One region of the Azospirillum sp. 11R-A genome, then DNA from elsewhere that is predicted to be linked to it. Evidence: riboswitches for the same ligand, from Rfam matches in the RefSeq annotation. Region 1 holds a riboswitch; each other region holds the start of a gene.
What was found. Region 1 has a riboswitch for thiamine pyrophosphate ahead of VH569_RS23905 (ABC transporter substrate-binding protein). Riboswitches for the same ligand answer to the same signal wherever they lie in the genome.
Positions count from the first base shown of each region.

Region 2: another riboswitch for thiamine pyrophosphate. It lies ahead of thiO (glycine oxidase ThiO); the one in region 1 lies ahead of VH569_RS23905 (ABC transporter substrate-binding protein).
Region 3: another riboswitch for thiamine pyrophosphate. It lies ahead of VH569_RS15865 (ABC transporter ATP-binding protein); the one in region 1 lies ahead of VH569_RS23905 (ABC transporter substrate-binding protein).
Region 4: another riboswitch for thiamine pyrophosphate. It lies ahead of thiC (phosphomethylpyrimidine synthase ThiC); the one in region 1 lies ahead of VH569_RS23905 (ABC transporter substrate-binding protein).

Region 1 is NZ_JBCEBL010000020.1:86,558-92,251, reverse strand. Features, by position in the region: gene VH569_RS23915 (ABC transporter permease subunit) at 1-15, opposite strand, end outside; gene VH569_RS23910 (branched-chain amino acid ABC transporter permease) at 8-880, opposite strand; gene VH569_RS23905 (ABC transporter substrate-binding protein) at 885-2,036, opposite strand; TPP riboswitch at 2,119-2,233, opposite strand; gene VH569_RS23900 (DMT family transporter) at 2,267-3,181, opposite strand; gene VH569_RS23895 ((2Fe-2S) ferredoxin domain-containing protein) at 3,315-3,647, opposite strand; gene VH569_RS23890 (ABC transporter permease) at 3,834-4,985, shown strand; gene VH569_RS23885 (ABC transporter permease) at 4,989-5,694, shown strand, end outside.
Region 2 is NZ_JBCEBL010000037.1:6,966-12,659, reverse strand. Features, by position in the region: gene VH569_RS31460 (DNA polymerase Y family protein) at 1-204, shown strand, start outside; gene VH569_RS31455 (methyl-accepting chemotaxis protein) at 225-2,288, opposite strand; TPP riboswitch at 2,544-2,643, shown strand; gene thiO (glycine oxidase ThiO) at 2,635-3,816, shown strand; gene thiS (sulfur carrier protein ThiS) at 3,813-4,034, shown strand; gene VH569_RS31440 (thiazole synthase) at 4,155-4,952, shown strand; gene VH569_RS31435 (PaaI family thioesterase) at 5,114-5,557, shown strand; gene VH569_RS31430 (hypothetical protein) at 5,587-5,694, shown strand, end outside.
Region 3 is NZ_JBCEBL010000010.1:109,990-115,683, reverse strand. Features, by position in the region: gene VH569_RS15885 (hypothetical protein) at 1-429, shown strand, start outside; gene VH569_RS15880 (hypothetical protein) at 518-1,072, opposite strand; gene VH569_RS15875 (hypothetical protein) at 1,069-1,803, opposite strand; gene VH569_RS15870 (acetoin utilization protein AcuC) at 1,876-3,003, opposite strand; TPP riboswitch at 3,124-3,230, shown strand; gene VH569_RS15865 (ABC transporter ATP-binding protein) at 3,278-4,009, shown strand; gene VH569_RS15860 (ABC transporter permease) at 4,006-4,773, shown strand; gene VH569_RS15855 (ABC transporter substrate-binding protein) at 4,791-5,694, shown strand, end outside.
Region 4 is NZ_JBCEBL010000003.1:353,283-358,976, forward strand. Features, by position in the region: gene VH569_RS07380 (Rne/Rng family ribonuclease) at 1-386, shown strand, start outside; gene greB (transcription elongation factor GreB) at 489-1,040, shown strand; gene thiC (phosphomethylpyrimidine synthase ThiC) at 1,074-2,801, opposite strand; TPP riboswitch at 2,932-3,066, opposite strand; gene VH569_RS07395 (magnesium transporter CorA family protein) at 3,144-4,127, opposite strand; gene VH569_RS07400 (hypothetical protein) at 4,167-4,451, opposite strand; gene argB (acetylglutamate kinase) at 4,484-5,383, opposite strand; gene VH569_RS07410 (cation:proton antiporter) at 5,466-5,694, opposite strand, start outside.

The DNA.
Region 1 (5,694 bases):
CCGACGTTCACCCACGGCGCCGCACCGCTTCGCCGAACAGCCCTTGCGGGCGCAGCACCAGAATCGCCAGCAGCGTCAGGTACAAGGCCCCCAGCGCCGCCGGATATGAGAGCACCGACGACACCCCCACCTCGAACAACGCGATCAGCAGCGCCCCCACCACCGCACCCGGCACGGAGCCCCAGCCCCCCACCGTCACCGCGATGTAGGCCTTCAGGATCAGGTCGCCGCCCGAGGTCGGCGTGACGAAATAGCGGTTGGCCAGCAGCAGCCCGGCCGCCCCGGCGCAGGCGGCCCCGATGGCGAAGGTCACCAGGATCATCGCGGTCACCGGCACGCCGCAGGCCCGCGCCATCTCCGGATCCTGCGCCGTGGCGCGCAGCCGGCGGCCGAGCTGGGTGCGGGCGAACACCCATTGCTGCGCGCCGATCAGCAGCCCCGCCACCGCGACGATGGCGAGCGATTGCTCGGGCACCGCCAGCCCGGCGATGTGCAGCGTGTCGTCGCCGAACAAAGGCGGCGCGGCGCGCGGCTCCGGCCCGAACAGAATGGCGGCACCGTTCTGCAGGATGATGCCAACCGCGATGGTGCTGATGAAGACCGAGACCGGCGGCCGGCGGCGCAGCGGCAGATAAGCCGCCAGTGCCAGCAGCAGCCCCAGCGCCGCCATCAGCACCAGAACGACCGGCAGCAGGACGATGCCCGGCAGCGGGATCAGCGGCGCCGCCGCCACCGCCAGCAACCCGCCGGCCATCACGAGATCGCCCTGGGCGAAATTCACCGCCGAGGTGGCGTTCAGCACCAGCACGAAGCCCAGCGCCACCAGGGCATAGGCCGCCCCCAGCGCCACCCCGTTGACCAGCAGTTGAAGCGCCGCCATCCGCTCACTTCGCCGCAAGCGTCGGGTCGTCGTACCGCTTCACCAGCACCGGCACGCGGCTGGCCCCGTCATAGCAGACGATGACGGCGGAATGGGCCATGTTGCCCTTGCCGTCGGACTTGTAGGTCATGGCGAGGCCCTTGAAGCTCTCGGCGGACAGCGCCTTGCGGATCGCGTCCGGCGACCGGGCGCCGGCCTTCACCGCCTCCAGCACCATGGTCATGCCGTCATACTGGCCGAGCGCGAAGGCGTCCGGCTCCTTGCCGAAGGCGGCGCGGTAGGCGTCGGTGAAGGCCTTGACCTCCGGCGTGCCGCCGGAAATCGGCGAGGCCGCTGTCTCGGCGCAGACGCCCTTCAGCTCCGCCGGTTCCAGCAGGGCGGCGGTGCTCGGCTGATGCATGGCGGAGCCGGCGACGATGGGCAGGGTCACGCCGCTGGACGCCGCCTGCCGCAGCAGCAGCGCGGTCGGTCCGGAATGCAGGTGCAGGACCAGCACGTCCGGCTTGGCGGCGAGCGCCTTGGTCAGCACCGGCAGCAGATCCTTGGCCGCCGGGTCCACCCCCTCCTCGAAGACGGGCGTGACGCCCAGCGCCTTGAAGGCGGCGTCGAGATGGGCCTTGCCGCTCTGGCCGTAGGCGGTGGTCTGGTAGATGACGGCCGGCTGCCGCTTGCCCAGCTCCTCCACCACATAGCGGGCATGGGCGGCCTTGGTCACCGCGTCGCCGGGGAAGAAGCGGAAGACCCAGGGATTGCCCTGCTCGGTGATCGAGGCGGTGCCCGACACGGTGACCAGCGGCAGCTTCAGCTCGCCAGCCAGCGGCAGCATCGCCAGCATCTGGGTGCCGAGCATGCTGGCGGCGACCGCGCCCACCGTGCCGCGGCCGGCCGCGCGCTCCAGCGCCGTCACCGCCGCTTCGGGCGAGGTGCCGGTGTCGACGACCTCCGAGGCGATGGCGACGCCGGCCGGCGTCTGCTTCAGCGCCAGGACGGCGCCATTGCGCTGGCTGGTGCCCTCCAGCGACAGGAAGCCGGTCAGCGGCACCAGCACCGGGAAGGACAGCGTGTCGTCGGCACGGGCGGCGGACGACAGACAGACGGACGACAGGCAGGAGGATGCGGCCAGCAGGCCGATCAGGAGGGGAAGCGTGCGCCGCATGACCGAAAACTCCTCGACACGCGCCGGCGGTTGGGGCGACGCGGAGGGGACGGGGCGCTTTGCAGCAGCTTTCAGCGGGTCCGTCGGGTTCCGGTCGGCTCCCTTCGCCGGCATGACCCGGATCAGGTTCGATGGGTGTTGTCTCAGCCCGTGCGACCACCGAACCGGCATCCGCACGGGCACCCCAGCCGTGAACAGGCGGCGAGAGTGTCGCCGCCGGCCCTGTCCTGTCAAGAACCCAACCGGCGGCGCGCCACCATGGTTTCACGATGCAGGATGTAGAGCCCGCTGCCGATGATCACCATAGCGCCGGCCAGGACCGGCTCCGTCGGCAGGTCGCCGAACACCAGCCAGCCGAACAGGCTGGCCCAGACCATGCCGGTATATTCGAAGGGTGCCACCACCGCCGGCGGCGCGCGGCGGAAGGCCTGGGTCAGCAGGACCTGCGCCCCGGCGCCGATGGCCCCGACCAGCGCCATCAGCCCCAGCGCGAAAGCGGTGGGCGCCGTCCAGACCGGCACGGCCAGCGCCCCGCTGACCACCGTCGTCGTCAGCAGCAGGTAGAGCACGATGGACGCGCTGGTTTCCGTCCGCGACAGGCCGCGCACGGCCAGTGCGGCCAGCGCATAGAACAGGGCGGCGCACAGCCCGACCAGCACCGGCACCAGCGGCGCCCCGGCCGACGGCTGCGCCATCACCACCACGCCGCCGAACCCGACCACCACGGCGGCCCAGCGGCGCCAGCCCACCGGCTCGCCCAGCAGCGGCGCCGACAGCGCGGTGATGAACAGCGGACCGGCGAAGCTCAGCACATAGACGTCGGCCAAAGGCAGTTCGCGGAAGGCATAGAAGAAGCATCCCATCGAGATCAGCCCGGCGAAGGCGCGCCAGACATGCCCCAGGGGCCGCCGCGTCCGCATCGCCGCGATCCCGCCGCCGCACGTCAGGGTGTAGCCGCCCACCAGCAGAAAGGCGACCAGCGAGCGCACGAACATCAGCTGCGGCACCGGGTAATCGGCGGTCAGGAATTTGATGAGCGTGTCCATCGCCGCGAACAGCAGGATCGCGCCCAGGAAGCAGCCGACGGCATAGGGAACCGAATCGGCCTCGGCGGGCAGCAGGTCGGCGGTTTCGGCGTCGGTCATGGACTCGGTTCGGAACGGCAATGGCGGGGTCTGCCCACATTATGGGCAAATGCGCCCGCGTCCCAATGCCGCAACCGCAGGTCTGGTAGGCGCAGCCAAGGTCAAGAGCCGGCTCGTGCGCCCCCCTCTCGCCTCAACGCGTCAGTACCATCACCAGCCGCTCGACCGGCGCATCGTTGACCAGATGCGAGTCGACGATCTCGTCGATGTCCTCCGGCGTTTCCGGCCGGTACCAGATGCCTTCCGGATACACCACCATCAGCGGCCCGGCGGAGCAGAAGCCGAGGCAGCCGGTCATCGCCATGCCGATGTCGGTCACGCCCTTGCCCTGGATTTTCTGATCGAGCCGCTGCCACAGCGAATGCGCCCCCTTGGCGGCGCAGCTGCCGCGCGGATGACCGGGCGGACGTTGCTGGGCGCAGCAGAAGACGTGGTGGCGAAAGGTCTGCGGGATGTCGAGCGGCATCGGTCATGCTCCATAGCCATAAAATTTCTATGGGTAAGAAGCATGCCAGAATGCTGCGTTGCGGCAAGACTTTTTGTAATCCTTCCAACTCCAGGCGATGCTTGGATTCCCCGCACCATGAAATGCTTGGTCGGCAGAGCGTTGGCGGTTAAGAATCCCCGGCAAGGGGCAATCCAGGAGACGCCGGTGCTGCTGAGCGGATCGGGGAAGGGCCAGCCGGGCGCAGTGCCGGGCTGGGTCGGGTATGCGCTGCTGCCGGTTTTCAACCTCGTCGCGGCCTTCGTGCTGTCGGGGCTGGTGATCCTGGTGATCGGCGAGAATCCGGTGGACGTGCTGTCGCTGCTGCTGTCGGAGGCCCTGGGATACCCGGAGGCCATCGGCTACACCCTCTATTACACCACCGACTACATCTTCACCGGGCTGGCGGTCGCCATCGCCTTCCATTGCGGGCTGTTCAACATCGGCGGCGAGGGGCAGGCCTATCTGGGCGGGCTCGGCGCCGGGCTGGTGGCGCTGGCGCTGACCGGCTGGCCCTGGCCGGTGGTGGCGGTGCTGGCGGTGCTGGCCTCGGCCCTGTTCGGGGCCGCCTGGGCCTTTATCCCGGCCTGGCTCCAGGCCAAGCGCGGCAGCCACATCGTCATCACGACGATCATGTTCAACTTCATCGCCGCGTCGATCATGACCTGGCTGCTGGTGGACGTGCTGATCCGCCCCGGCAGCCAGTCGCCGGAAACGCGCGAGTTCGATCCCGGCGTCTGGCTGCCGTCGATGGACCGGGCGCTGGGCTGGTTCGGCATCGCCATCCCGGCCTCGCCGCTGAACCTGTCCTTCCTGTGGGCGCTGGCCTGCTGCGTTCTGTTCCACATCTTCCTGCGCCGCACCCGCTGGGGCTACGAGCTGCGCACGGTCGGCCGGAACGAGCGGGCGGCGGTCTATGCCGGCATCTCGCCGGCGCGCAACATCGTCATCGCCATGCTGATCTCCGGCGCGCTCGCCGGCTTCGTGGGCGTGAACGAGATTCTGGGCGTGCAGCACCGGGTGATCCTGAACTTCACCGGCGGCGTCGGCTTCGTCGGCATCGCCGTGGCGCTGATGGGGCGCAACCATCCGGTCGGGATCATTCTGGCGGCACTGCTGTTCGGTGTTCTGGCGCAGGGCGGCGGCCAGCTGTCCTTCGAATACCCGACGATCAACCGCGAGCTGGTGATGGTCATCCAGGGTCTGGTCATCCTGTTCGCCGGTGCGATGGAGAATTTGTTCAAGCCGCAGGTGGAGGCGCTGTTCCGCCGCCGCGGCGGTGCTGCCGCCGCGGATGCCGCAACCGGGGGGAGGGGCTGAGCGATGGAAGACGCGCTGCTTCTGGCCTTGCAGCTGCTGGGCGCCACCATCCGCGTGGCGACCCCGCTGGTGCTGGCCGCCTTCGCCGGCATGTATTGCGAGCGGGCCGGCGTGGTCGACATCGGGCTGGAAGGCAAGATGCTGGCCGGCGCCTTCTTCTCCGCCGCCGTCGCCTCGGCCACGCTGAACCCGTGGCTGGGGCTGCTGGCCGGCATCGCCGCCGGGGTGGCGCTGGCGATAGTCCACGGCTTCGCCTGCATCACCCACAACGGCAATCAGGTGGTGTCGGGCATGGCGATCAACATCCTGGTCGCCGGGCTGGCGCCGACGCTGGCCTATGCCTGGTTCCAGCAGGGCGGACAGACCCCGCTGCTGCCCAACCAGGCGCGCATCCCCGCGGTGGAGTTGCCGGGGGTCGAGGCCCTGTCCGGCGTTCCTGTCCTTGGGCCGGTCTATCGCGAGCTGCTCAACGGCAACAATGTCCTGATCTGGGTGACGCTGGTCCTGGTGATCGCCACCCATTGGGTGCTCTACCGCTCCCGCTTCGGGCTGCGGCTGCGGGCGGTGGGCGAGAATCCGGCGGCGGTCGACACCGCCGGCCTGTCGGTGGCGAAGCTGCGCTATCAGGCGCTGCTGGTCACCGGCGTGCTGACCGGCATGGCCGGCTCGTATCTCTCCACCGGCCATGGCGCCGGCTTCGTCCGCGACA
Region 2 (5,694 bases), on a different contig from region 1:
GGCGTGCCCCACCGTGTGCGCCGGGCCGAGGGGCCGGAGCGCATCGAATGCGAATGGTGGCGTGGGCAAGGGTCGCTGGGGCCGGCGGTGCGCGACTATTACCGTGTGGAGGATGACGGCGGCCGGCGGTTCTGGCTGTTCCGCGCCGGCCTGTACTGCCCTGACGAGACCCCGCGCTGGTTCCTGCACGGGTTTTTGGCGTGAGGTGTCGGGCCGCCGCCCGCTCACCCCGCCCGGTCGAGCTGCTTCAGGAAGGCGATGTAGCGGTTGATGTCCTCCATGCGGCGGGCATGATCGTTCATGTCGGACAGGCGGCCTTCGATGGCCTTCTGGGCGCCCTCCACCTCATCGATCACCCCATGGATGTCGGTCTGCAACTCCTGCGAGGCGGTGGCGGCCTCGTCCATGCGGGCGCTGGTGTCGTCGAGCTGGCCGCCGACGGAGCGGACGGAGGTCACCACCTGGTCGATGGCGCGGCGGGTGTCGGCCAGCGTCTGCTTGGTGTCGTTGGCCAGCTTGCGCACCTCCGCCGCCACCACGGCGAAGCCCTTTCCGGCCTCTCCCGCACGGGCGGCCTCGATGGTGGCGTTGAGCGCCAGCAGGTTGGTCTGGCTGGCGATGCCGTCGATCACCGCCAGCACCTTCTCGATGCTCTTCACCACCGTGGACAGCTGGTTGAATTCGCGGACCAGCGCCTCCTTGCGGTCGGCGTGGCCGTCGAACAGAGTGGCGTGGCGGTTCAGCGTCGCCTCGATCGCCGACATCGAGCCGCCGATGCGCGCGGCATAGCTGGCGGTCTCCTGCACGCCGCCGGTCAGCGTCACCAGCGCGTCGAGATAGCTGTGCATCCGCTCGATCACGCTGTTGCGGATGCGGCTCAGCAGCTCCAGCCGGTTGTAGCGGGTGGCGATGAAATAGCTCTGGAACCGGGCGTAATGCACCGGGAAACGGTCGACCATGTCGTCGGAGAAGGCGGCGCCGGGCGGCACCTCGAAGAACATCAGCGCCGACAGGGTCTGGTTGATGTTGATGCCCAGCAGCTCGCCGAAGGTGGAGAAGCCGGCGGCGGCCAGCCCGTCGAAGGCATGGACCCGCGACAGCTGGTCGGGGTTGTTCAGCCGGCGCAGGATGCAGTCGTTCAGGATGGCGCCGACCGGCCGCGGCTTGTTGCGCAGATAGGCCGAGAGGTCGTCCTCCGTCTGGCGGACGAAGTCGGTCGCCTCCACCAGGCACAGCGAGTCGCCGGGATTGACGTCGCAGTAGAAGGCGACCTCCCCCTTCTCGAAATCGAAGCCGGAGATGGAGCGGACGAACAGCTCTCCCTCCATCTCGATGGCGAAGGTGTTCTTCGCCAGCTTGCCCGGCAACTCCTGCGGCTTGCAGCGCAGGGATTTGGCGAGCGCGTCGATGAAGCCGACGACCTCGAAGCCGTCGCGGTCGATCACGCTGCGCACGATGCGGCGCATCGGGTCGGCGTCGACCACGGCGAAGCGGGTCTGGGTCGGCCGGAAATTCTGCGACTTGAAGATGCCGTAGCGGATGCCGGGCGCCATCTTCAGGAAGATCGTCACCGCCACGTTCTCCAGCACGCGCTGGCCGTCGAACAGATGGGTGTTGCGGAAGTCGAGCTTGCCGCCGGCCGAGCCGCCGATGAACAGGCAGGGGAAATGGCCGGAGCGGTAGACCGCCTCCATGAACCAGCTTTCGCTGGCCGACAGCCCGTCGATGAAGGTCAGCGCCACCGTGTCGTGGCTGTCGACGGGGAAGGGGACGCGGATGCGGTCGAGCTCGCCGCGGATCGCCTCAACCCGGGCCGGCACGTCGCGCGTCGGGCGGCCGCCGCGCAGGTCGTCGCAATGCAGCGGGACCGACTGGATGCTGACCCCGGCGAGCAGGCGCGGGCTGAAGGATTGCAGCACCACGCTGTCCCAGCGGTCACCGGCCTTGCGGTAGAGCGGCTGGCCCTCGGTCGCGCACAGTTCGCCCGCGGTGGAGACCAGCACCAGCTGGGTCGCCGCCGGCAGGGCGGAGCGGACCGCCCGCGCGGTGGCGGCAAAATCGACATGCGGCGACACGAAGCCGACGACCAGCGCCGGCGCCCCGGCGGCGAAACTCAGCCCGTCCAGCGCCGCGGCACCGATCTGCCCCGCCGGCAGGCACAGGCTGCGGATCGGCTGTTCCGCCGGTCCGGCGGCGTGCGCTGCCGGTTCGGACCTGCCGGCTGGGGTGCCGACCGGGGTGCCGGGGACGGGGGAGGTCGGGGAGTCCGAGCGGAAGAAAGACAGCATGCTGGCGAATCCTCGGTCGTCTTTGTTGTTCATCCCGCGCATTGGCGGCGCCCGTTTTCTGCTGTGAGTGCCCGGGTATGGCTCATTTTGCCGACAATTTAGCTGCCGATTGGTAGCGTTTCCTGTCGGGGGGACTCCGTATCCGGCTGCGGCCTGTCGCCGCATCCATCGTCTGGTTGGGCTGCAGGCAGATGCGGCGGGCCGGGCGACGGTCGATTCCGCTTGTGGGGCCAGCGGAACATTGGCATAAGGCAATCCATAGGCCTGGGGTGCCGTGCGGTGGTCGCGCGGCTGAGAACACACCCATCGAACCTGTCTGGGTAATTCCAGCGAAGGGAGCCGCCGCATGATCCATGCGCCAGAACCGCATCCATATTCCGTTTCCGCGCCGGGACTCCGTCCTTCCGTTGCTGTCATCGGCGCCGGTTGCATCGGCCTCGCCATCGCCTGGAGGCTGGCGTCGGCCGGCTGCCGCGTCGATGTCTTCGAGCGGGGGGAGGCCGGGCGCGGCGCCACCCATGCCGCCGGCGGCATGCTGGCCGCCTGTGTCGAAACCGAGCCGGGTGAGGAGGGGCTGCTGCCGCTGACCCGCGCGTCGCAGGCCCTGTGGCCGGACTTCGCCCGCGATCTCGAAGCGGCGAGCGGCATGGCCGTCGACCTGCGCAGCGAAGGCACGATGGTCATCGCGCTGACCGCCGACGATGCCGCGAAGGTCCGCTTCCTGCACGGGTTCCAGCGCGATCTGGGATTGCCGGTGGAGTGGCTCAACGGGGCCGAGGTGCGGCGGCGCGAACCCTTCCTGCAACCGGGTGTTGCCGGCGCCCTGTTCTGTGCCGGCGACCATCAGGTCGACAACCGCAAGGTCGCAGCCGCCTTGCGCCGCGCCGCCGAGGCTGCCGGCGCCCATCTGCATGAGCGGTGCGGCGAGGTGGCGCTGGCGGTGGAGGGCGGGCGCGCCGTCGGGGTGCGGTTGGCTGAGACGCTGCACCGGGCCGACCAGGTGGTGCTGGCCGCCGGGGCGTGGTCGGCCGGGGTGCCTGGGCTGCCGCCCGCCGCGAAGCCGCCGGTACGTCCGGTGAAGGGGCAGATGGTCTGCCTGCGCATGGACCCCCGTCAGCCGCTGCTGCGCCATGTGGTGTGGACGCCCGGCACCTACCTGATCCCGCGGCTGGACGGCCGGCTGCTGATCGGCGCCACGACGGAGGAGCGCGGCTTCGACGACCGCCTGACCGCCGGCGGCCAGTTCGCCCTGCTGGAAGGAGCGTGGCGGGCGCTGCCGGGCATCGCCGAGCTGCCCATCGAGGAAGCGTGGGCGGGTTTCCGTCCCGGCAGCCGTGACGATGCGCCGATCCTGGGCGAGAGCGGCATTCCCGGCCTGATCCACGCCACTGGCCACCACCGCAACGGCATCCTGCTGACCCCGGTGACCGCCGACGGCATCGCCCGTCTGGTGCTGACCGGCGAGACCGACCCGCTGCTGCGCCCCTTCGCCGCCGACCGCTTCGTCGCCGCGGGAGCCGCCGCATGACCGCCGTTTCACGTGAAGCCATCCGCGTCAACGGCCGCGAAGAGCCGCTGTCCGCCGCCTCCGTCGCCGAGTTCCTGGCCGGGCGCGGCATCGCCGCCGGAACACTCGGCGTCGCGGTCGCTCTGAACGGCGCCGTGGTCCCCCGCCGCCGCTGGCCGGAGACTCCGCTTCAGCCCGGCGACAGCCTGGAAATCGTCCGCCCCATCCAGGGCGGCTGACCCTGAATTTCCCTCTCCCGTGACCAGCCCGGGAAGGATCCCCTCTCCCCCCCCCCCCGGGGGAGAGGGGGAATTCCCCAGGCCAGTCAGAGGAGAGGGCTTTTGCAAAAGGCTCTCCCCATGCCCACCGACACCCTCACCATCGCCGGGCGCAGCCTCGGCTCGCGGCTGTTCCTCGGCACTGCCGGCTATCCGAACCAGCAGGTGATGCTCGACGCGCTGGCGGCCAGCGGCAGCGAACTGGTCACGCTGGCGATCCGCCGCATCAGCCTGGACGGCTATTCGGAAAGCCTCGTCGACGTGCTGGCCCGCGCCACCGCCCGGCGCCCGAACGGGCCGGTCGGGCTGCTGCCCAACACCGCCGGCTGCATGACCGCAAAGGAGGCCGTGCTGACCGCCCAGCTGTCGCGCGAGGCGCTGGACACGTCCTGGATCAAGCTGGAGGTCATCGGCGACCGCGAACTGCTTTATCCCGACGTGGAGGAGTTGCTGCGCGCCACCGAGGAGCTGGTGAATGACGGCTTCGTCGTGCTGCCCTATTGCAACGACGATCCGGTGACCTGCCGCAAGCTGGCCGACCTGGGGGCGGCGGCGGTGATGCCGCTGGGGGCCTTCATCGGCTCCGGCATGGGCATCCGCAACCCGCACGCCATCGAGACGATCTGCGCCCGCAGCCCGGTGCCGGTGGTGCTGGATGCCGGCATCGGCACCGCGTCCGACGCGGCGCTGGCGATGGAGCTTGGCTGCGCCGCCGTTCTGCTGAACACCGCGGTGTCGAAGGCGCGCGACCCGGTGCGGATGGCGGCGGCGATGCGCGACGCGGTCAATGCCGGCCGCGCCGCCCATCTGGCCGGCCGCATGCCGATGCGCGCCCATGCCGAACCGTCCAGCCCGCAGATGGGCCTGATCGGCGGCTGATACCGGCCAATTGCGGAGCAACCGGAGGGCGGCCGAGGTGGGCAAGGTGACGCGCACTCCGTTCGGCCGCTTGATCCGGCGGGGCGGCTGACGCAGGCTGTGGCGCACCGCCTCCCTTGGCGCCCCTCCCCCTTGGCACCCCTCTGCCGGAGACCCTTCCCTTGCCCGCCATTTTCGAACCCCGCACTCCCGACTGGAAGGCGCGCTGCTTCGCGTCCTTCGAACAGCAGCCGATCTGCAAGACGCTCGGCATCGAACTGGCGGCGATGGAGCCGGGCTTCTGCGAGATGCGCTTGCCCTTCCGTGCCGACCTGACGCAGCAGCACGGCTTCTTCCATGCCGGCATGGTCAGCACGCTGGCCGACAATGCCGGCGGCTATGCGGCGCTGAGCCTGATGCCGGCCGGGGCGGAAGTGCTGGCGGTGGAGTTCAAGATCAACCTGATGTCGCCGGCCAAGGGCGACGTCATGATCGCCCGCGCCCGCGTGGTGAAGCCGGGCCGCACCCTGGTCATCACCCAGGTCGAGGTGTCGATGCTGGACGGCGGCGTCGAGAAGGACTGCGCCCTGATGCAGCAGACCACCTTCTGCGTGATGCCGAAATGACGTTTCAACCGGTTCGAAAGGGCTTTTCCATGCTGTCTGCCCGTCTGTTGTCCGTGCCTGCCGCCCTGCTGCTGGCCGGCGGCATCGCCGTTCTGGCCGCCGCCCCGGCCGAGGCCAAGGACCCGCCCTCCTGCGCC
Region 3 (5,694 bases), on a different contig from region 1:
ACCTTCATGGTCCCGGTGACCGTCGATCTCGCCTCGCTGTCCACCGGCATGACGACGCTGGAGCGGGTGGCGACCATCGCCCCGAAGGCCAAGCGCGTCCTGGTGGAAAACGGCTTCTCCGGCCCGTTCTCCCAGCTGGAGGACAGCCAGTATGCTCGCCGCAAGGCGGAGATGGTGGAGCGCGAGGGCCTGCAGGTCATCTCCATGCAGCCCTGCACCGCCCCGGCCTGGGCGCGCCTGACCGGCCACCGGCTGGATCAGGTGGCGACGATGACCCGCGAGGATCTGGTGAAGCTGGGCATGACCCCGCCAGTCGCCTCCCGTTCGCTGATCATCATCCACGAATGGCTGCGCAACATGCGCCAGTCGCTGTCGCCCTACCTGCACGACGCCTTCCGCCAGACCCCGGCCACCGCGAAGGCGCGCTGAAGCCTGGGAACGAGCTGAGACGGACCTTCACGAAAAGCCCTTCTTCCCCGGCGGAAGAGGGGCTTTTTGATATCTGCGGGGCGCTCTTCTACGCGGCGCTTTGGGCCGGGCTGGCGCTGTAGAGATCTTCCTTCACCGGGGCCACCGACCGCACCTGATAGCCGGGCCGGGCGCTGAAGCGGCGGTTGGCACGTTCGCCGGCCTCGCGGTCCGACTCCGCCCAGACGAGATACTGGCGCCCCCGTGCCCATTCGACGGCCAGAGGGTGGGCAGCATCGATCTCGCCGATCTGCTGGTTCACCACGGTGACCAGCCATTCCTTGTCGCCGGGATTGCGCCGGTCGGTCAGGATCAGGATCTGCGGACGACGCTTCGACTGCGCTTCGGTCAGGCGCTGTTGCACCTCCGTCTGCTTCTTGCGCAGCTCCACCATCTCCCGGGTCAGTTCCTCGATTTCGGCATGGAGGGTCTCCTCCTCCCGATGCAGGCGGTGGATGGTGGCATCCAGCTTGTCGAGGTTGTTGCGGACGCCGCGGACGCGCTGGCGCGCCTGCGACACCCTCTGCTCGACGCTCATCAGGATGTTGCCGAGCCAGGCACCGATGGCGACGATGGCCAGGACGATGATGAAGTTGATCATCATGTGACGCCGCCCACCTTCGCCCGGGCGGTGGCGGGCGGCGTCGGCACGCCCTTGCCGGCGGCCTTGCCTCCGGCCCGCGCATCGCCACGCATGAACGTCTTCTGGAAACCCATTTTGAACGGGAAGGCCACATCGCACATCTGCTTGGCCTCGTCGAAGCTGGACGCCCAGACCTCGGCCACGTTCGTGCAGCGCCAGATGGGGTTGACTTGCGCCCGCTCACCGGCGGCGCGGGCAGCGGCAGACGCCTTCTCCTGCGTCACCGTCGCGACGAATTTCATCAGCCCGGCCTGCGGGTCGCCGACCTCATGCACGAACATCGGCGGCTGGTCCGAGAGGTCCCGGACCTGCTTTTCCGCCTTGCGGATATCGCTTTCCAGCCGGTTGCGGTCGGAAGACTGGCTGTTCCGGCGCTGGACCAGATGGTTCACCCGGTTTTGAAGGTCCTGCGCCTCGGCATGCAGGACGTAGATGCGGTTCTCGACCTGATCCAGGCCGCTGCTCTTTTCCATGATGTTCGGCAGGAAATCCTTCAGCATCATGGCGACCGGGACGGCAGCCAGCATGATGATGACGATGGCGATCAGGAACAGCGTCGTGTTCGACATCCGCCCGGCCGTCCTCCTACCGCAAATCCTGCCCGCGAATCCTGCCGAAGCCCGCATCACCCGACGCGGAAGCTGCACCGGCGCAGTAAAAAAGAGAATCAACGAACAATCCGACCCCGTCAACGAATCGTCACAGGTTGGTTCGAAATTCGTCGGAATGAGTCGGCCGGCTGTGGGTCAGGACAGCGCCATCCTTCAGGACATGGCAGTCTCAGCCACCCGCTTCACCGCGTCCCGCACCGGTCCGGGACGCCGCTCGTCGCCGAGCGTGGTGAACCAATGGTCCGGCGGATTGCGGCCGGCGGCGCGGTTCCAGGTCAGGGCGCGCAGCACCGCCACCGCCTCCGCCGTCGGCCGCACGGCGGGATCGATGCCGTTCATCACCGCCCAGATCCCGGCCCAGCAACGCCCGACCGACCAGGGATTATAGCCGCCGCCGCCGACCACCAGAACCCGCGGCGCCAGCGGAAGCAGCGCCGCCACAGCATCCCACAGCGCGCGGTTGGACAACTCCAGCCGGCTCAACGGATCCTCGGCCAAGGCATCGGCACCGGTCTGGATCACCATCGCCTGCGGACGGAAGGCACGGGCCAGCGGCAGGACCGCCGCCTCCATCACATGCTCCATCTCGCTGTCGTTGAAGCCCGGTGGCACCGGCAGATTGCGGGCCATGCCGCCGGCGCGTTCCTCCGCCTTGCCGGTGTAGGGCCAGCGCCCATCCTCATGGATCGACACAGTCAGCACCCGGTCGTCGTCGGCGAAGGCCTCCTCCACCCCGTCGCCATGATGGGCGTCGAGATCGACATAGAGGACCCGCTCCAGCCCATGGTCGATCAGTTCCAGAATGCCGAGAACCGGCGCGTTGAAATAGCAGAAGCCGCTGGCCCGGTCGCGCCGCGCATGATGCGTCCCGGCGGCCGGCGCATAGACAAGACCGGCCGGCCGGTCGCCGAGAATCCTGGCCGCCTGCAACGCCGATCCGCTGCTATGGGCCGGCCGCCGGTACATCTCGGCGAAGACGGGATTTTCCAGCTTGCCGAGATTGTGGCGGGTGGCGGTCGCCTCGTCGACCCGCTGCTCGGCCTCCGCCCGCTTCAGCGCGGCGATGTAGTCGGCGGTATGGAAGCGCGCCAGTTCGCGTTCGCTCGCCACATGGGTGTCGAGATAGACCTCGTCCGGCAGCCAGCCCATGGCGCGGCTGAGGTCGATGGCGGTCGACACGCGTGGAATCGCCAGCGGATGCTTCGGCCCATAGGTCGAGCCGCGGTAGATTTCCCCGCCGATGAACAGCGGTGTGCGAAAGGGCGTGGTCAGGACGGGCACTCCTCGATGCCCGTCAGAAACTAGGCGCCGCGGCGGTGCGGTCAAGCCGCCCGCTTCCGCATGCTGGAAGCGGCATCCGGCAATGCTTGCGGTCACGGATCGTCCGCGCCTATAGTCGCCGCCTTCACTGGGGGGAGCCGATGGGCGGCTGAGAGGTCCTGTTGCGGGACGACCCCTGGAACCTGATCCGGTTCATGCCGGCGTAGGGATCAGTGATGCGGGACCGCACCCTTTCCATCTCCGCCACTCCACGATGCATGCCCGCGTGCCTGCGATGACGCCGCTTTCGGTGACCATCGCGCGCGCGCGGCTGACCTATGGCGGCACGCTCCTGTTCTCCGACCTGACGCTGGAGCTGCCGGCCGGGCGGACCACCTGCCTGCTGGGGCCGAGCGGCGTCGGCAAGACCACGCTCCTGCGCATCCTTGCAGGTTTGGCCGAGCCGGAGCCGCCGACCGAGGTGGTCACCGGCGACCGGCGGCCGTTGGCCGGCCGGATCGCCTACATGGCGCAGCAGGACCTGCTGCTGCCCTGGCTGACCGTTCTCGACAATGTGCTGCTCGGCGACCGGCTGCGCCACCGCCGTCCCGATCCGGCGCGGGTGGAGCAGGCCCGCGCGCTGCTGGATCGCGTCGGTTTGGCGGGGCGCGAGCGCGACCGTCCCGCCGCCCTGTCCGGTGGGCAGAAGCAGCGCGTGGCGTTGGCCCGCACCCTGATGGAGGACAAGCCGCTGGTCCTGATGGACGAGCCCTTCTCCGCGCTCGACGCCATCACCCGGTTGCGCTTGCAGGAAACGGCGGCGGAGACGCTGGCCGGCCGCACCGTCCTGATGGTCACCCACGACCCGCTGGAGGCGCTGCGTATCGGCGACCGCCTGCATGTGATGACCGGCCGGCCGGCCATCATGGGGCCGGCGCTGGAGCCCTCCGGCCCGGTGCCGCGCCGGGTCGACGATCCGGACCTGCTGGCGCATCAGGCCGAACTGTTGCGGAGGCTGGCGGAATGAAGGCGCTACTGCGCGGCGCGATCACCCTGCTGGTGCTGGTCGCCGGCTGGCAGGCGCTGGTCTGGGCCACCGGGCTGCCGCGCTACCTGCTGCCCGGTCCGCTGGCGGTGGCGGACGCCATGCAGCGGCAGGCCCCTCTGCTGCTGACCCATGGCCTGACCACGCTGGCCGAAATTCTGATCGGGCTGGTGGCCGGCGTGGCGCTGGGCGGGGTCAGCGCTTTGCTGCTCGCGCGGTTCCGCACGGCACGGCGCTGGCTGATGCCGCTGCTTCTGGTCAGCCAGGCCATCCCGGTCTTCGCACTGGCGCCGCTGCTGGTGCTGTGGCTCGGCTATGGCATGGCGTCCAAGATCGCCATGGCGGTGCTGGTCATCTATTTCCCGGTAACGACCGCGCTGTTCGACGGGCTGCGGCGCACCGATCCCGGCTGGCTCGACCTTGCCCGCACCATGGGCGCCTCGCCCGCCGCGATCCTGTGGAGCATCCGCCTGCCGGCCGCCCTGCCCGCCTTCTGGTCCGGCGTAAGGGTGGCCGCCGCGGTGGCGCCCATCGGGGCGGTGATCGGCGAATGGGTGGGGTCGTCCTCCGGACTTGGCTACCTGATGCTGCACGCCAATGCCCGCATGCAGATCGATCTTCTGTTCGCCGCCGTGCTGGTGCTGGGGCTGTTCGCGGTGACGCTGTACGCCGCCGTCGATGCGCTGGCCCGCCGTGCCCTGCCCTGGCAACCCGATACCCAACCTGCCGAAGACGCCAACCCTTGAAGGGGGAGAGACACCCGATGAAGCATCTTTTCACCGCCGGCCTGATCGCCGCCGGCCTGATGACCTCGCTTCCCGCGCTGGCCCAGGACAAGCTGTCCGTGATGCTGGACTGGTTCGTCAACCCGGACCACGCCCCGCTGGTGGTGGCGCAGGAGAAGGGTTTCTTCAAGGATGCCGGGCTTGAGGTCACCCTGACCGCCCCGGCCGACCCCAACGACCCGCCGAAGCTGGTGGCGGCCGGCGGCGCCGACATCGCCGTCTCCTACCAGCCGCAGCTGATCCTGCAGGTGGCGGAGGAGCTGCCGCTGGTCCGCATCGGCACGCTGGTGTCCACGCCGCTGAACTCCGTCGTCGTGCTGCGCGACGGGCCGGTGAAGACGCTGAAGGATCTGAAGGGCCGCAAGGTCGGCTATTCCATCGCCGGCTTCGAGGACGCTCTGCTGGGCGCCATGCTGGAGAAGCAGGGGCTGAGCCTGAAGGACGTCGAGCTGGTGAACGTCAACTTCTCCCTCTCGCCATCGCTGCTGTCGGGCCAGGTCGATGCGGTGGTCGGCGCCTTCCGCAACTTCGAACTGAACCAGATGGAGATCGAGAAGCACCCCGGCCGCGCCTTCTATCCCGAGGAAGAGGGTGTTCCGCCCTATGACGAACTGATTCTGGTCGCCCGCAAGGACAAGGTGAACGACCCGCGCTTCAAGCGCTTCCTGGCGGCGGTGGAGCGGGCGACGCTCTACATCCTGAACCATCCGGAGGAATCGCAGGCTGCCTTCGTCAAGGGTCGGCCCGAACTGAACGACGAGCTGAACCGCCGCGCCTGGGCCGACACGCTGCCGCGCTTCTCCCACAGCCCGGCCGCGCTGGATGCCGAGCGCTACACCCGCTTCGCCGAGTTCCTGAAGGCCCGCGGTCTGATCAAGGCGG
Region 4 (5,694 bases), on a different contig from region 1:
AGGCCGCTGCCCCGGTCGAAGCGCCGGTGGAAGCCGTTGCCGAAGCCACGCCGAAGAAGGCGGCGCGCAAGCGCAAGGCCGCCGCCGAGGCTCCGGTCGAAGCCGCGCCCGAGCCCACCCCGGCGGTCGTCGCCGAAGCGCCGGCCAAGGGCCGCAAGCGCAAGGCCGCCGCTGCGGTCGAAGCGCCGGCGGAGACCGTTGCCGAAGCCGCGCCGAAGAAGGCGTCGCCGCGCAAGCGCAAGGCTGCTGCCGAGGCCCCGGCCGAAGCCGCCGCCAAGCCCACCCCGGCCGCCACGCCGGCCCCGGCTCCCGAGCCGGCTGCGGCTGACAACGACGCCGATGCCGACGCCGATGCCAAGCCGCGCCGCGGCTGGTGGAAGCGGTAAGCCCAACGGCCCAACCGGGACCTCTGGAACGGGAAAAGGCGCCGCAAGGCGCCTTTTCCTTTTCCCGGACGTTATCACCCCTGCCACAGGACAGGTCGGACCATGAGCAAGGCCTTCACCCGCGAGAACGACACGCAGGACGACGACGACCTCGACGATCCGGCACCGTTGCCGCAGGGCTTCAAGAACTACATGACCCCGCCCGGCTTCCAGCGCATGCAGGAGGAACTGCGCCACCTGCTGCGGGTGGAGCGGCCGAAGGTGGTGGAGGTGGTGTCCTGGGCCGCCGGCAATGGCGACCGCTCGGAGAATGGCGATTATCTCTACGGCAAGAAGCGCCTGCGCGAGATCGACCGCCGCATCCGTTTCCTGAACAAGCGGCTGGAATCGGCGGTGGTGGTCAATCCGCAGGACCAGAAGAACCGCGAACAGGTCTTCTTCGGCGCCACCGTCACCTATGCCCGCGAGGATGGGGCGGAGAACACCATCACCATCGTCGGCGCCGACGAGGTCGACCCCGACCGCGGCCATGTCAGCTGGATTTCCCCCATGGCCCGCGCCCTGCTGAAGGCGCGGAAGGGCGATCTGGTGGATGTCCGCACCCCGGCCGGGATGGAGCAAGTCGAAGTGCTGGAGATCCGGTACGCGGACTGACGGAAGGGGCGGCAACCCGCCCCCCGCCAGACTTTATTCTGCTGCCGGCTGGTAGATTTCCCCGCCCGACTGGCGGAACTTCTCCGACATCTCGGCCATGCCGGATTCCGCGGCGTCGCGGATTTCCTGCGTGATCTTCATCGAGCAGAATTTCGGCCCGCACATCGAACAGAAATGCGCGGTCTTGGCGCCTTCCGCCGGCAGGGTCTCGTCGTGATAGGCCATCGCCGTGTCGGGATCGAGCGACAGGGCGAACTGGTCGAGCCAGCGGAAGGAGAAGCGGGCGCGCGACATGGCATCGTCGCGCAACCGCGCCGCCGGGTGACCCTTGGCAAGGTCGGCGGCATGGGCGGCGATCTTGTAGGCGATGACGCCGGCCTTCACGTCGTCGCGGTCGGGCAAACCGAGATGCTCCTTCGGCGTGACGTAGCAGAGCATCGCCGTGCCGAACCAGCCGATCATCGCCGCACCGATGGCGCTGGTGATGTGGTCGTAACCCGGCGCGATGTCGGTCACCAACGGCCCCAGCGTGTAGAAGGGCGCCTCGCCGCACAGCGCCAGCTGCTTCTCGACATTGTGCTTGATCTTGTGCATCGGCACATGGCCCGGCCCTTCGATCATCACCTGCACGTCGCGCGCCCAGGCGATCTTCGTCAGTTCGCCCAGGGTCTCCAGCTCGGCGAACTGGGCGGCATCGTTGGCATCGGCCTGGCTGCCCGGCCGCAGCCCGTCGCCCATCGAGAGCGCCACGTCATAGGTCCGGCAGATCTCGACGATGTCGGCGAAATGGTCGTAGAGGAAATTCTCGCGGTGATGCGCCAGGCACCATTTGGCGATGATCGAGCCGCCGCGCGAGACGATGCCGGTCACCCGCTTGGCCGTCAGCGGGATGTGGGCCAGCCGCAGGCCGGCATGGATGGTGAAGTAATCGACGCCCTGCTCCGCCTGCTCGATCAGCGTGTCGCGGAACAGCTCCCAGGTTAGGTCCTCGGCCTTGCCCTTGACCTTCTCCAGCGCCTGATAGATCGGCACGGTGCCGATCGGAACCGGGGAGTTGCGCAGGATCCATTCACGGGTCTGGTGGATGTCGGCGCCGGTGGACAAATCCATCACGGTGTCGGCGCCCCAGCGGATCGACCAGACCATCTTCTCCACCTCCTCCTCGATGGAGGAGGTCACGGCGGAGTTGCCGATGTTGGCGTTGATCTTGGTCAGGAAGTTGCGGCCGATGATCATCGGCTCCGACTCGGGGTGGTTGACGTTGGACGGGATGATCGCCCGCCCGCGCGCCACCTCGTCACGGACGAACTCCGGGGTGATGAAGTCGGGGATCTCGGCACCGAAATCCTCGCCGTCGCGGGTAGCCTCAAGTGCTGCGGCGCGGCCGAGATTCTCGCGCACGGCGATGTACTCCATCTCCGCGGTGACGATGCCGGCGCGGGCGTAGGCCATCTGGGTCACCGCCACGCCGTCCTTGGCGCGCAGCACGCCGTTGTCGGCGGGCTCGACATCGCCGCGCGCCAGGATCCAGTCGCGGCGGTGCTTGGACAGGCCGGCCCGCACGTCGATGGCGACCGACTCGTCGGTGTAGGGGCCTGAGGCGTCATAGACGGTCAGCGGCGGCTCGCCGCCCGACAGCGCGATCTCGCGCAGGGCGACGCGCAGGTCGGGAAAGCGCGTGCCGGGCACATGGATTTTCCGCGACGACGGCAGCGGGCCGGTCGAAATGCGGATGGCGTTCTCGTTGAAGTCCTTAGGCATTGGGTTTCTCCGTCGGAGTTGGGCGGACAAACCCGGGACTGCGGACGGAGGTGCGGTATCTTCGTGCGGGCCGTTTCGGAATGGTTCCCCGACATGGCGGGGCCGATACGGCCGGACGGGGCGAGATTCGGCCCGTCACGAGGTCCCTCCCTTCGCCGGTATGACCCGGATCAGGTTCGAAGGGTCACCACGCTGCCGGCTTGCGCAGTGCGCCGTCCGGCCGTTGGTATCTCAGCCCCCTGTCGGGACCCCCCTGGAATGCGGCCCATCCTGCCGCCGACGGACGGTCGTGTCAAAAGGAAAGCGCTGCGGACGATCCGCCTGCCATATTGTGGAAATGCGTTACATCCAGCGCTTCGACCGCACATAGACCATCGGCAGCAAGGCCGACAACAGCATCAGCCCCAAGGCGCTGGCATAGCCGAAGGGCGACTGGCTGCCCGGCATTTCGGTGAAGTTCATGCCGCCGATGCTGGCGACCAGGGTCGGCGGATAGAGCAGGACGGTCAGGACCGACACGATCTTGACGATCTCGTTCTGCTCGACATTGATCTGGCCCAGAGCGGTGTCGAGCGCCAGGGCAACCTTGCCGGAGAGGAAGCGGGCATATTGGTCCAGCCCGCGCAGATCCTGCAGCGTGGTCTTGGCCCAGCGCCGAGTCGCCTTGCCGGCGTTCCAGCCATCGCCGCGCGCCAGGAAGTCGGTCATCCGGGTGAGGCTGGCCAGACTGATCCGCGCCTTGCCGATCAGATGGCCGGCATGGCCGATGCGCTTCAGCGTCTGCGCGTCGTCCAGCGTCTCGCCGCGGGAGCGCAGCTTGCGCCCGCGGAAATAGCGGCGGTTCAGCGCATCCATCTCCACTCCGGTCCGCCGCAGCACGACCGACGTGCGGTCGATCATCCCGTCCACCAGTGCGGCCAGCACCAGTTCGCCGCGGGATGCGGACACCTGCCCATGGGTGGCGCGGCGGCGGAAGGCCAGCAGGGCCTGCGGATCGATGTCGTGGATGGTCACCAGCCGCCGGCCGGCCAGCACGAAGCTGACGGTGGCGATGCGCGGCTCGTCGGTGTCGGCCCAGACCAGTGCGGTGACGGTCATGGTCAAGGCACCGCCGGCCACGCGCAGGCGGCTCGACTCCTCGATCTCCGCCATCTGCTCGCGGGTGGGCAGGCCGGTGCCGATCAGCGCCTCCGCCCGCGTCAGCTCGTCGGGCGTCGGGTTGATCAGGTCCAGCCACACGGCGGACTCGGGGAACGGGACCGACTCGTCCGCGGCCTCCCTGTCCCAGCGCAGCAGACCGCCGTCATTGACGAAAACATGCAGCAAGGCTGTGCTCCTTGCATTGGCGCGGTTCGGGCGCCCGACCTAGGTGACGCGGCCACCGCGCCGCGGCTTCGCCGGGGGCGGCGCCTTCTCCCCATCGAGGTCGAGCGACGCGCCCTCGTCCTTCAGCGCCTGCTCCAGCTTGCGGCGGAAGGCGCCGCCGTCCCGCTTGGCGTCGAGGAAATGGCCGACCGCCTCCTTCGCCGCATCGCTGTCATAGGGGACCTTGCCCAAAGCGGCCAGCCTGGCACGCTCCACCAGCTTCGGGTCCATCCTCTCCCGGATGGCCTTCATCTGGCGGAGCAACTCCTTGCGCAGATCGCTCATCGGTCCCCCATGACAGTCCCCTTCGGACAGCGTCAGGCCTTGCCGATCAGGGTGCCGGCGCCGCCCTCGGTGAAGATCTCCAGCAGCAGCGCATGCGGCACGCGGCCATCCAGGATAACAGCGGCATCGACGCCCTGCTCCACCGCGCCGATGCAGGTCTCGATTTTCGGGATCATGCCGCCCGAAGCGGTGCCGTCGGCGATGGCCTTGTGGGCATCCTCCAGTGACATCTTCTCGATCAGCTTCTTTTCCTTGTCGAGCACACCGGCGACGTCGGTCAGCAGGAAGAAGCGCGCCGCCTTCACCGCCGCCGCGACCGCGCCGGCCGCCGTGTCGGCATTGATGTTGTAGGTGTCGCCGTTCACGTCGAAGCCGACCGGCGCGATCACCGGGATGATGTCCGACTGGGCGAGCGCATGCAGGATCTGCGGGTTCACCTTGTAGGGCTCGCCGACGAATCCCAGGTCCAGCACCCGCTCGATGTTGCTGTCGGGATCGCGCTGAACGCGCTCCAGACGGCGGGCGGTGATCAGGTTGCTGTCCTTGCCCGACAGGCCGACGGCACGGCCGCCGGCGCTGTTGATGGCGGCGACGATCTGCTTGTTGATGGAGCCGGCCAGCACCATCTCGACCACCTCGACCGTCTCCTTGTCGGTGACGCGCAGGCCGTCGATGAAGCTGGACTTGATCTTCAGCCGCTCCAGCATCTGGCCGATCTGCGGGCCGCCGCCATGGACGACCACCGGGTTGATGCCGACCTGCTTCAGCAGGACGATGTCGCGCGCGAACAGCTCCGCCAGGCTGGCGTCGCCCATGGCGTGGCCGCCGTACTTGATGACGAAGGTGCTCCCGGCATAACGGCGCATGTAGGGCAGCGCTTCGGACAGGGTACGGGCCTTGGCGAGCCACTCGTCACGGGTGGGAGTCTGCACGGGAGGATGCCCTTTGTCGGGGTGGAGTGTCGGGCTTCTTTAACGGAAAGGCCGGCCGGTTGCCTAGGGGGCAATTTAACGGTCACACACCCCCGTGACGGCCTCCCGCGGCTGCGGTGGCCGTGCCGCCGGCTGGACGCCACAATCCGGCCAGCCGCGTCATCGGCTGCGTCAGCGCGGTCACCGCCACCGCCATCAGCACCATCGCCGAGAAACAGGGGCCGGACAGCACGCCGGCCTCCAGCAGGAGGGTCAGGACGATGACCTCCATCAACCCCTTGCACGGCATCAGCGTGCCGAGCCGGAGCGCA